2 regions of the Trichocoleus sp. FACHB-6 genome follow, and region 1 is predicted to be linked to the other one. Evidence: riboswitches for the same ligand, from Rfam matches in the RefSeq annotation. Region 1 holds a riboswitch; the other holds the start of a gene.
The links. A riboswitch is a leader RNA that binds a small molecule or an ion and turns the genes downstream of it on or off. The one in region 1 is predicted to bind cobalamin.

Region 2: it holds a riboswitch for cobalamin, as region 1 does, so the genes downstream of both, H6F66_RS21390 (HupE/UreJ family protein) here and H6F66_RS18665 (sirohydrochlorin chelatase) in region 1, are expected to answer to the same signal.

What each region holds. Positions count from the first base shown of each region.
Region 1 covers NZ_JACJOY010000096.1:72,978-76,380, forward strand. Annotated here, with positions in the region: gene sipA (regulatory protein SipA) at 42-353, opposite strand; gene H6F66_RS18665 (sirohydrochlorin chelatase) at 436-1,422, opposite strand; cobalamin riboswitch at 1,459-1,589, opposite strand; gene H6F66_RS18670 (uracil-DNA glycosylase) at 1,731-2,372, shown strand; gene H6F66_RS18675 (P pilus assembly/Cpx signaling pathway, periplasmic inhibitor/zinc-resistance associated protein) at 2,658-3,080, opposite strand; gene H6F66_RS18680 (PEP-CTERM sorting domain-containing protein) at 3,192-3,403, opposite strand, start outside.
Region 2 covers NZ_JACJOY010000106.1:22,407-25,809, forward strand. Annotated here, with positions in the region: gene H6F66_RS21380 (S-layer homology domain-containing protein) at 1-640, shown strand, start outside; gene H6F66_RS21385 (hypothetical protein) at 703-1,137, opposite strand; cobalamin riboswitch at 1,239-1,387, shown strand; gene H6F66_RS21390 (HupE/UreJ family protein) at 1,458-2,117, shown strand; gene H6F66_RS21395 (M56 family metallopeptidase) at 2,391-3,233, opposite strand; gene H6F66_RS21400 (BlaI/MecI/CopY family transcriptional regulator) at 3,239-3,403, opposite strand, start outside.

The sequences.
Region 1 (3,403 bases):
GGCTATAGCAGTATACAAGGAGTGCGATCGCATCCTTCTACTCAGCTGGGGTCAACAAAATACTTTTGTTCAGGTGATGTGGTGTGCGCTGTCCTATCCGTCACCTCTACCCCTGACTGGATTGATTCAGTTGTCACGGACACAGCCTCAATATACTGGCTATCCATCAAAAAAGCTCCCGTGGAAAACCGGACACCCCAATATCCCCCCGGACGACGATCCATAACAATGCCTTCTTCCCCAAGCTGAATCACATCAGGAGGACGCAGCATTGGCATCGGTTCCGCTGTTTTGACGTATGGTGGCAATGCTACCACCCGGACTCGCTCACCAATTGAAAATTCTTTAGACATAAGTTTTAGGTAAACGGTAATGAGTAATTGGTAGGAACATCTAGCCCTATTACCTATTACCTACTACCTATTACCCATTTGTTCAAGGCGCTTGCCAAATCTTCTCATGGTAACGCTCTAAATTCGCATAGGGATCGGCGGCGGCGTGGGAATGGTCGTGACTGTGGTCATGGTGGTGGTGGTGATGATCGTGAGTGTGTCCGTTACCGTTCCCAACTGCTGCTAGTCGGAATTTGCACATTTCACAATTCATCTGGACTTGTCCCAGCTGGGTTTCGATTTCCCGTTCTCGCAATACAGACAACAACTGCGGGTGAATGCCCATTTCTGGCAGACAAGTCATGGAGATGTCGGGATATTGTTCTTGCTGCTGGGCAGTAATTTCAAATATCTTTTTAACCAGGACTCCTGTAAACAGAAAATACGGCAGGACAATAATTCGTTTAGGCTGGTAGAGTCTGGCGCGACGGAAACCTTCTTCTAGACGTGGGTGGGTAATGCCGATAAAGCAAGTTTCCACAGTCTGATAACCGCTACCTTCCCACACAATCCGGGCAAGTTTATAAACGTCGCCGTTAGCATCGGGATCGCTGGAACCGCGACCGACAAATAGCAGTACGGTGTCTGAACGGTTCCATTGAGGTTGGTCTAGTTCAGCAAGACGCGATCGCCACAAATCCAAAATCCCAGGCGTAATCCCAAAATGTCGCCCGTAGTAAAACTTTAACTGGGGATGTCTAGCCCTTGCCCGGTCTAACTCATTGGTCACATCAAACTTATTGTGTCGCGCCGCAAATAGCAAAATCGGCAACACCGAAATTTCCGTGTAACCCTCCTCCACACACCGATCTACCCCCTCCTGAATTGTCGGGCCAGTGAGTTCTAGAAAACAAGGAAGAACAGGTCTAGAGGTGTCTAAAGCTTGATATGCTGCCGCAAAATCCAGCAAACTTTGCCGTCCGTCATTATCTTTTGTACCATGACCAATCATCAATAACGGGCGGTGTAGCGGTAGTGGTGATAATTCCAAGGACTGAGTAATTAGAGTGGTTGAATTGATAGTAGGCATGGATTTACAACTTTTTTCCTGTGCAACGCAGGAAATAGAATGCGCCTCGCAACAGGTAGGCATTCTGGCTAACGATTCGTCATACCCAAGGACAAAAATCGCTTACAGCTGCGGCACAGCCCCGGAATTACACCGGAGTTTCCCTACCCTGTTACGGTTCACGTTTGCCTTGCTATCTTAGCTGATTCGACTACACTTAGAATGCGGGGGGAGGGGTTGACTACCAAAGTTACTATAGGTTGCTTCCGATTTCTTCTCTCTTTTTTCTCTTGAAATCTGATGCTACTTCTTTGATAACGCCCAAGGAAATGAACGATAAATTTCACAAATTTATCAAAGAGCTATCTAATTTTAAATCTAGCAATAATGTGTTTAATCAGTATTCTTACGACCTTTTGGTAAATGAGGTCAGAAGAGAAAACTTATTTTTATACTTGAAACATCTAGCAGAAAGAAACAGCCAAATTTTGTTAGTTGGAGAAGCTCCAGGGCATAGAGGATGTCGTTTAACAGGTGTTCCTTTTACCAGTGAATTTATTCTATTAAATGGATTTGATGAAATTAGATTATTTGGCGAATCCAGGGGCTACCGGAAAACTAATGAGTTTGATCGAGTTTATAAAGAGCAGAGTGCAACCATTGTTTGGGAAGCCTTGCTAAAGTATCAGCAAATCCCTTTACTTTGGAATGCCTTCCCTTTTCATCCTTTTAAAGTTGGAAATCAGCAATCTAATCGAACGCCCACTAAAGAAGAAATAAATATTGGGGAGTATTTTTTAAAAGACTTAATTATATTATTTGATATAAATATTGTTGTAGCTGTCGGAAACGAAGCTGAAAAAACTCTCGCAAAAATGGGATTGGCTTTTCAGAAAGTTCGACACCCCGCTAATGGGGGAAAAAATAAATTTAATAATGGCATTAAAAATGTGATGAACACCCTAATATAAAATACTTGATGGCTGCTGAGGCAGACACAATGGCTGCCCCGCATTTGCATCTAATTCAACGCCAGATAAGGCTTGCACATTGCCCAAAGTCAGCTTCCCCAGTAATGGTTGCACAGGTGATGGGAGTCAAGAAAATCAGCTAAGGTGCAACCAAAAGAGGTTTCTGGAAGCGATCGCAATTTCCACAATTTGCAGAACATTCTGCCCCAGCATATTGAATCTGAGGGAAAAGATTGACTCTAACAACAGACAAGTTCATCATCTTTTATTTGATGCTGATGAAACTTATTTCGGGTTTTGTTGCGGCTGCTGACGCGATCGCATATTCTCCATAATTGTCTGCCGCTGTTCTTGAGTAAGCGTTGCGGAAAACTGCGATGCTGCCGACTGAAAAATACCTTGCAGTTGAGTTTTCTGCTGGTCAGATAAATTCATCGCCGCGAAAGCCCTACGCATATCCTGACCTTGGCCCACAGCAGCTTTAAATTTATTTTTTTGCTCTGCCGTTAGAATATTTTCAATTTGGGATCGAGTATTACTGCGAATCTGTTCGATTTTAGTTTTTTGTTGCGGAGTTAATTCGATACCCATCAATCCGCTAGATGCCGGGGCGCTTGGCGAATTGGTTTGGGCAAAAGCTGCACTTGAAGTGAAGGGAACGAAAAATACAACCGCTCCAGCTAACATCGAAATCAGTTTGAGTTTCACCGTGTTCTATCCTTTTTCCGGTTCGTTCTCTCTATAGTAAACAAAAAATATTCTCGATTGCATCCGAGGAAAGTCCTAAACCCAACCATGACTTTCGTCACGGATAATCTTTTACAAAATGCCCTTGCGTTGGCGACGAAGTACAGCTAACGCCAGAAAACTAGCAAAAACAATAGAGGCGATGCTGGAAGGCTCAGGGATAGAAGCGGGTACTACGTTTAATTGAACTCTCCGATAATTTTGCATCGCCAGCGAAATAGTTGACGATTTGGACGACGATGAATACGCTTTCCATGCGTTCAACCCTCTGTACCAGCCAGTGA
Region 2 (3,403 bases), on a different contig from region 1:
CAAAAATAACCCAACTGCCAGCGGACAGTTTGAACCGAATAAAACTATCACCCGCCGACAATTTGCGCGGTGGCTGGTTGCAGTTAATAATCAAATTCATGCCAATAATCCAGGCAAACAAATCCGTTTGGCATCAGATAGCGCTCAACCAGCTTTTCAAGATATTCCCCGAAATAACCCAGATTTTTCAGCTATTCAAGGTTTAGCGGAGTCGGGGTTAATTCCCAGTCGATTGACAGGTGATGCTACTGCTGTTTTATTTCGCCCGGATGCACCTCTAACCCGCGAAAATCTGATTCTCTGGAAAGTGCCTCTAGATACGCGCTCTTCTTTACCCACAGCTTCAGTTGACGCGGTAAAGCAAACGTGGGGATTTCAGGATGCAGGGAAAACTGAACCCAAGGCTTTACGGGCGGTGTTGGCAGATTTCCAGAATGGAGATTTAGCGAATATCCGGCGAGTTTTTGGGTATACGACGTTGTTTCAGCCGAAAAAACCTGTAACTCGTGCTGAGGCGGCGGCGGCTCTGTGGTACTTTGGCGCTGAAGGTGAAGGAATATCAGCTCAAGATGCTTTGCAGAGTCAGCGTCAACAAAGCCAGCCATCACCTACACCTTTAAGTTCTCCAAATCAGCAGTAAATAGTGATGTAGGTTGGGGAGCCACCTCTTTCATTGAGGTGCGCTCCCCTTTCAGTTACCTTCTAACGCAACCAACCCCAATTCATGCCTTGAGATTTAGGCACAGGTTGCAAATTTTTAGTTTTACTTGTAGGCAATTTTAAACTTTTAATAAGTTGATCGTTGTCATCAATTATCAGAATTTCCTCCAGCGCCTCATTGATTTTCCAAGAGTTGGGATCGGCATTAATGCGCTTATTTAAAACATCCAACTCAGTATCAAGGATGGCTTGAGCTTCCACATCATTTTTGGCTTTAGCTAATTTTACTTGTAACACTTCTAATCCATCTCGAAGTAGGCTAATTTCTGAGGAATTAGGCAGATTTTTAACTAGCTGAGTGATGGCGGCTTGGGTTTTTTGAGCTAATGCAACTTGATTCCCTGCCAATGAAGGCACGTCAGAAACACTTGGTGTAAAGAACATTAAAGCGGAAGTAACAAGACAAGTTACGCACATATTCGCTCACTCCTCAAATAAAGTTCGTTCTCTCTGGCGGTTTTGCGGTCTTTGCAGTTAATTTTACAGACATTTTTTCAAATGCCAACCCTGAAGTGATATGATTGCTCTGCTCAATCGGTTCTGGTGAGGAGCAGCCACCAGAGTTAAGGGGAAAGTTCGGTGCAAGTCCGGCGCTGTCCCGCAGCTGTGATGAGGCATTAGTTACAGCCTCTAAGTCAGAATGCCCACCGATGGGAGATAAAGGGACTGGGGAAAATTCCCAATTCCTAATTACCAATCAACAGTAAAGAATTTGATACATCTGCGAGGTACAGATTATGACTAAAATTAAACACTTTAATTTCTTCAAGCTACTGCCAAGATACACAAGCGTCGCTGCTTTAATCGGGGTTGGCTGTTTAATTGCCCAAAAGCCTGCTTATGCTCACCATTCTATGGGCGGTAACGTACCTTCTAATTTCTTTGAAGGGTTCCTCTCAGGGCTGGCGCACCCGCTGATTGGCTTGGATCATTTTGCTTTTGTGATTGCTATTGGGTTACTGGCGGTTGGACAAGTGCAGGGCGCACTGATACCAGCGGGATTTGTTCTAGCAGCAATGGTAGGAACTGGGATTCATTTACTGAGCGTTGATTTACCAGTAGCAGAGATAATTATTGCTGTAAGCGCGATCGCATTTGGGGCGATGCTGGTAAAACAAAATAAACCTAACTGGATTTTACAGATGGTTTTGGGTGCGATCGCGGGTTTGTTTCACGGTTACGCTTATGGTGAGGCGATTATCGGTGCTGGGATGACTGAGTTATTTGCCTACTTACTGGGTTTTACTTTAATTCAGTATGGCGTTGCTTTTGCTGCTTTCCGGTTTGGTAGTGCGGCGACCCAGAAATTTAACACTCAACGTTTATCCTTTCTGCAACTCGCTGGTTTAGTTATATCTTCAATTGGTGTTGTATTCCTCGCGTCGTCAATTAGTTAGTCATTATTAAATGACGTTTGAACGTTTCAACTTGACAAATTGACAATTGATATCAAGTCTGGTTGATTACCCGTAATTTTCTGGAACCCGGAACCCCACCTCGCTTGCGAGGAGGCAGTTGATTTTGGTTGGCGGTAGGGGCATGGCAATGCCATGCCCCTACAAAATGTCGCAATTTTCGATATTTTCTAAGGGTTGTATGAAACCACCCTGCTGCTAACCGGGGAGCCACAGCCGCAGGCGAGGAGAGGTTCTTATATTTCGACCTACAAATTATGTGTGAAATGGCAAACTAACCAGAGGCAGAAACGCCAAAACTAACCACTTCCAAGACCACATATTATTAGGGCATCGTGGCAATGGTTCTTGTGAGAGAAGCGCTTCTATGCGCTCCGTCAACCGATTTGGTGGTGCCACAGAACTGAAAGCAGCACAGAAATTATCTGATTGAATCGGTGGACAGCTTCCCACCCAAAGCAGAGATTCAGCTAACACTAAAGAATCTACCTTTTGTGCCGCCCATCTATCGGCTCGTAGTTCGCGCAAAAGCAAAAGTTCCTGCCACAAACTTTCTGTATTCGGTAGAAAAGATGTAAGCGATCGCATCCATCCGAGCCAGAAAAACCAAAAGGTATCCCGATAATAATGATGCCCTTGCTCGTGGGCAATTACAGCATCGAGATGCTCCGTATCCAACATTTCCAATAATCCCCGGCTAACGACTAATTCCGGTTCCCAGAAACCAACCTGGGCGCTAAATAGAACGTTCGCGTCGAGAAAACGAACTGTGCCGTCAAGTTCGATTTGGGGATAAGTGCGTGTTTGTCGCACAGAACGCCATCCCTCAATTGCTAATTTGAGGCATAAAACGACAGCATACCCTAGAAAGCTTAGAGCCAGAGAATAGCTGAACCATCCGGTTTGCAACCCTCCCATTTGTCCGTTGGCACCCATGCACAGCAGCGCGATCGCTGTCATGATTAGTAACAGTGGCCCAAACAGAAATGACCAAAGCGCTGTTTGCCAACGTTCTTGCCAATTTCCTACAGGATAAGACCATCGCCATCTCAGAAACCAAACCAACAAGAGCGCAAAAAGAATCATCACTAAGTGCATTACTTTTACTCCTCTCTAGCTTGACGTGCAGCCGCCAGACGAAGCGCGATCGCTTCTATTTGTTCTAAACTGGCAGAGTCGAGACTATCTGCGAAGGCGGCGACGACATCGGGGTTTCCCACTGCCAAAAATTTGTGTAACTGATCGTGAGCTTCTATTACCTGCGCCTG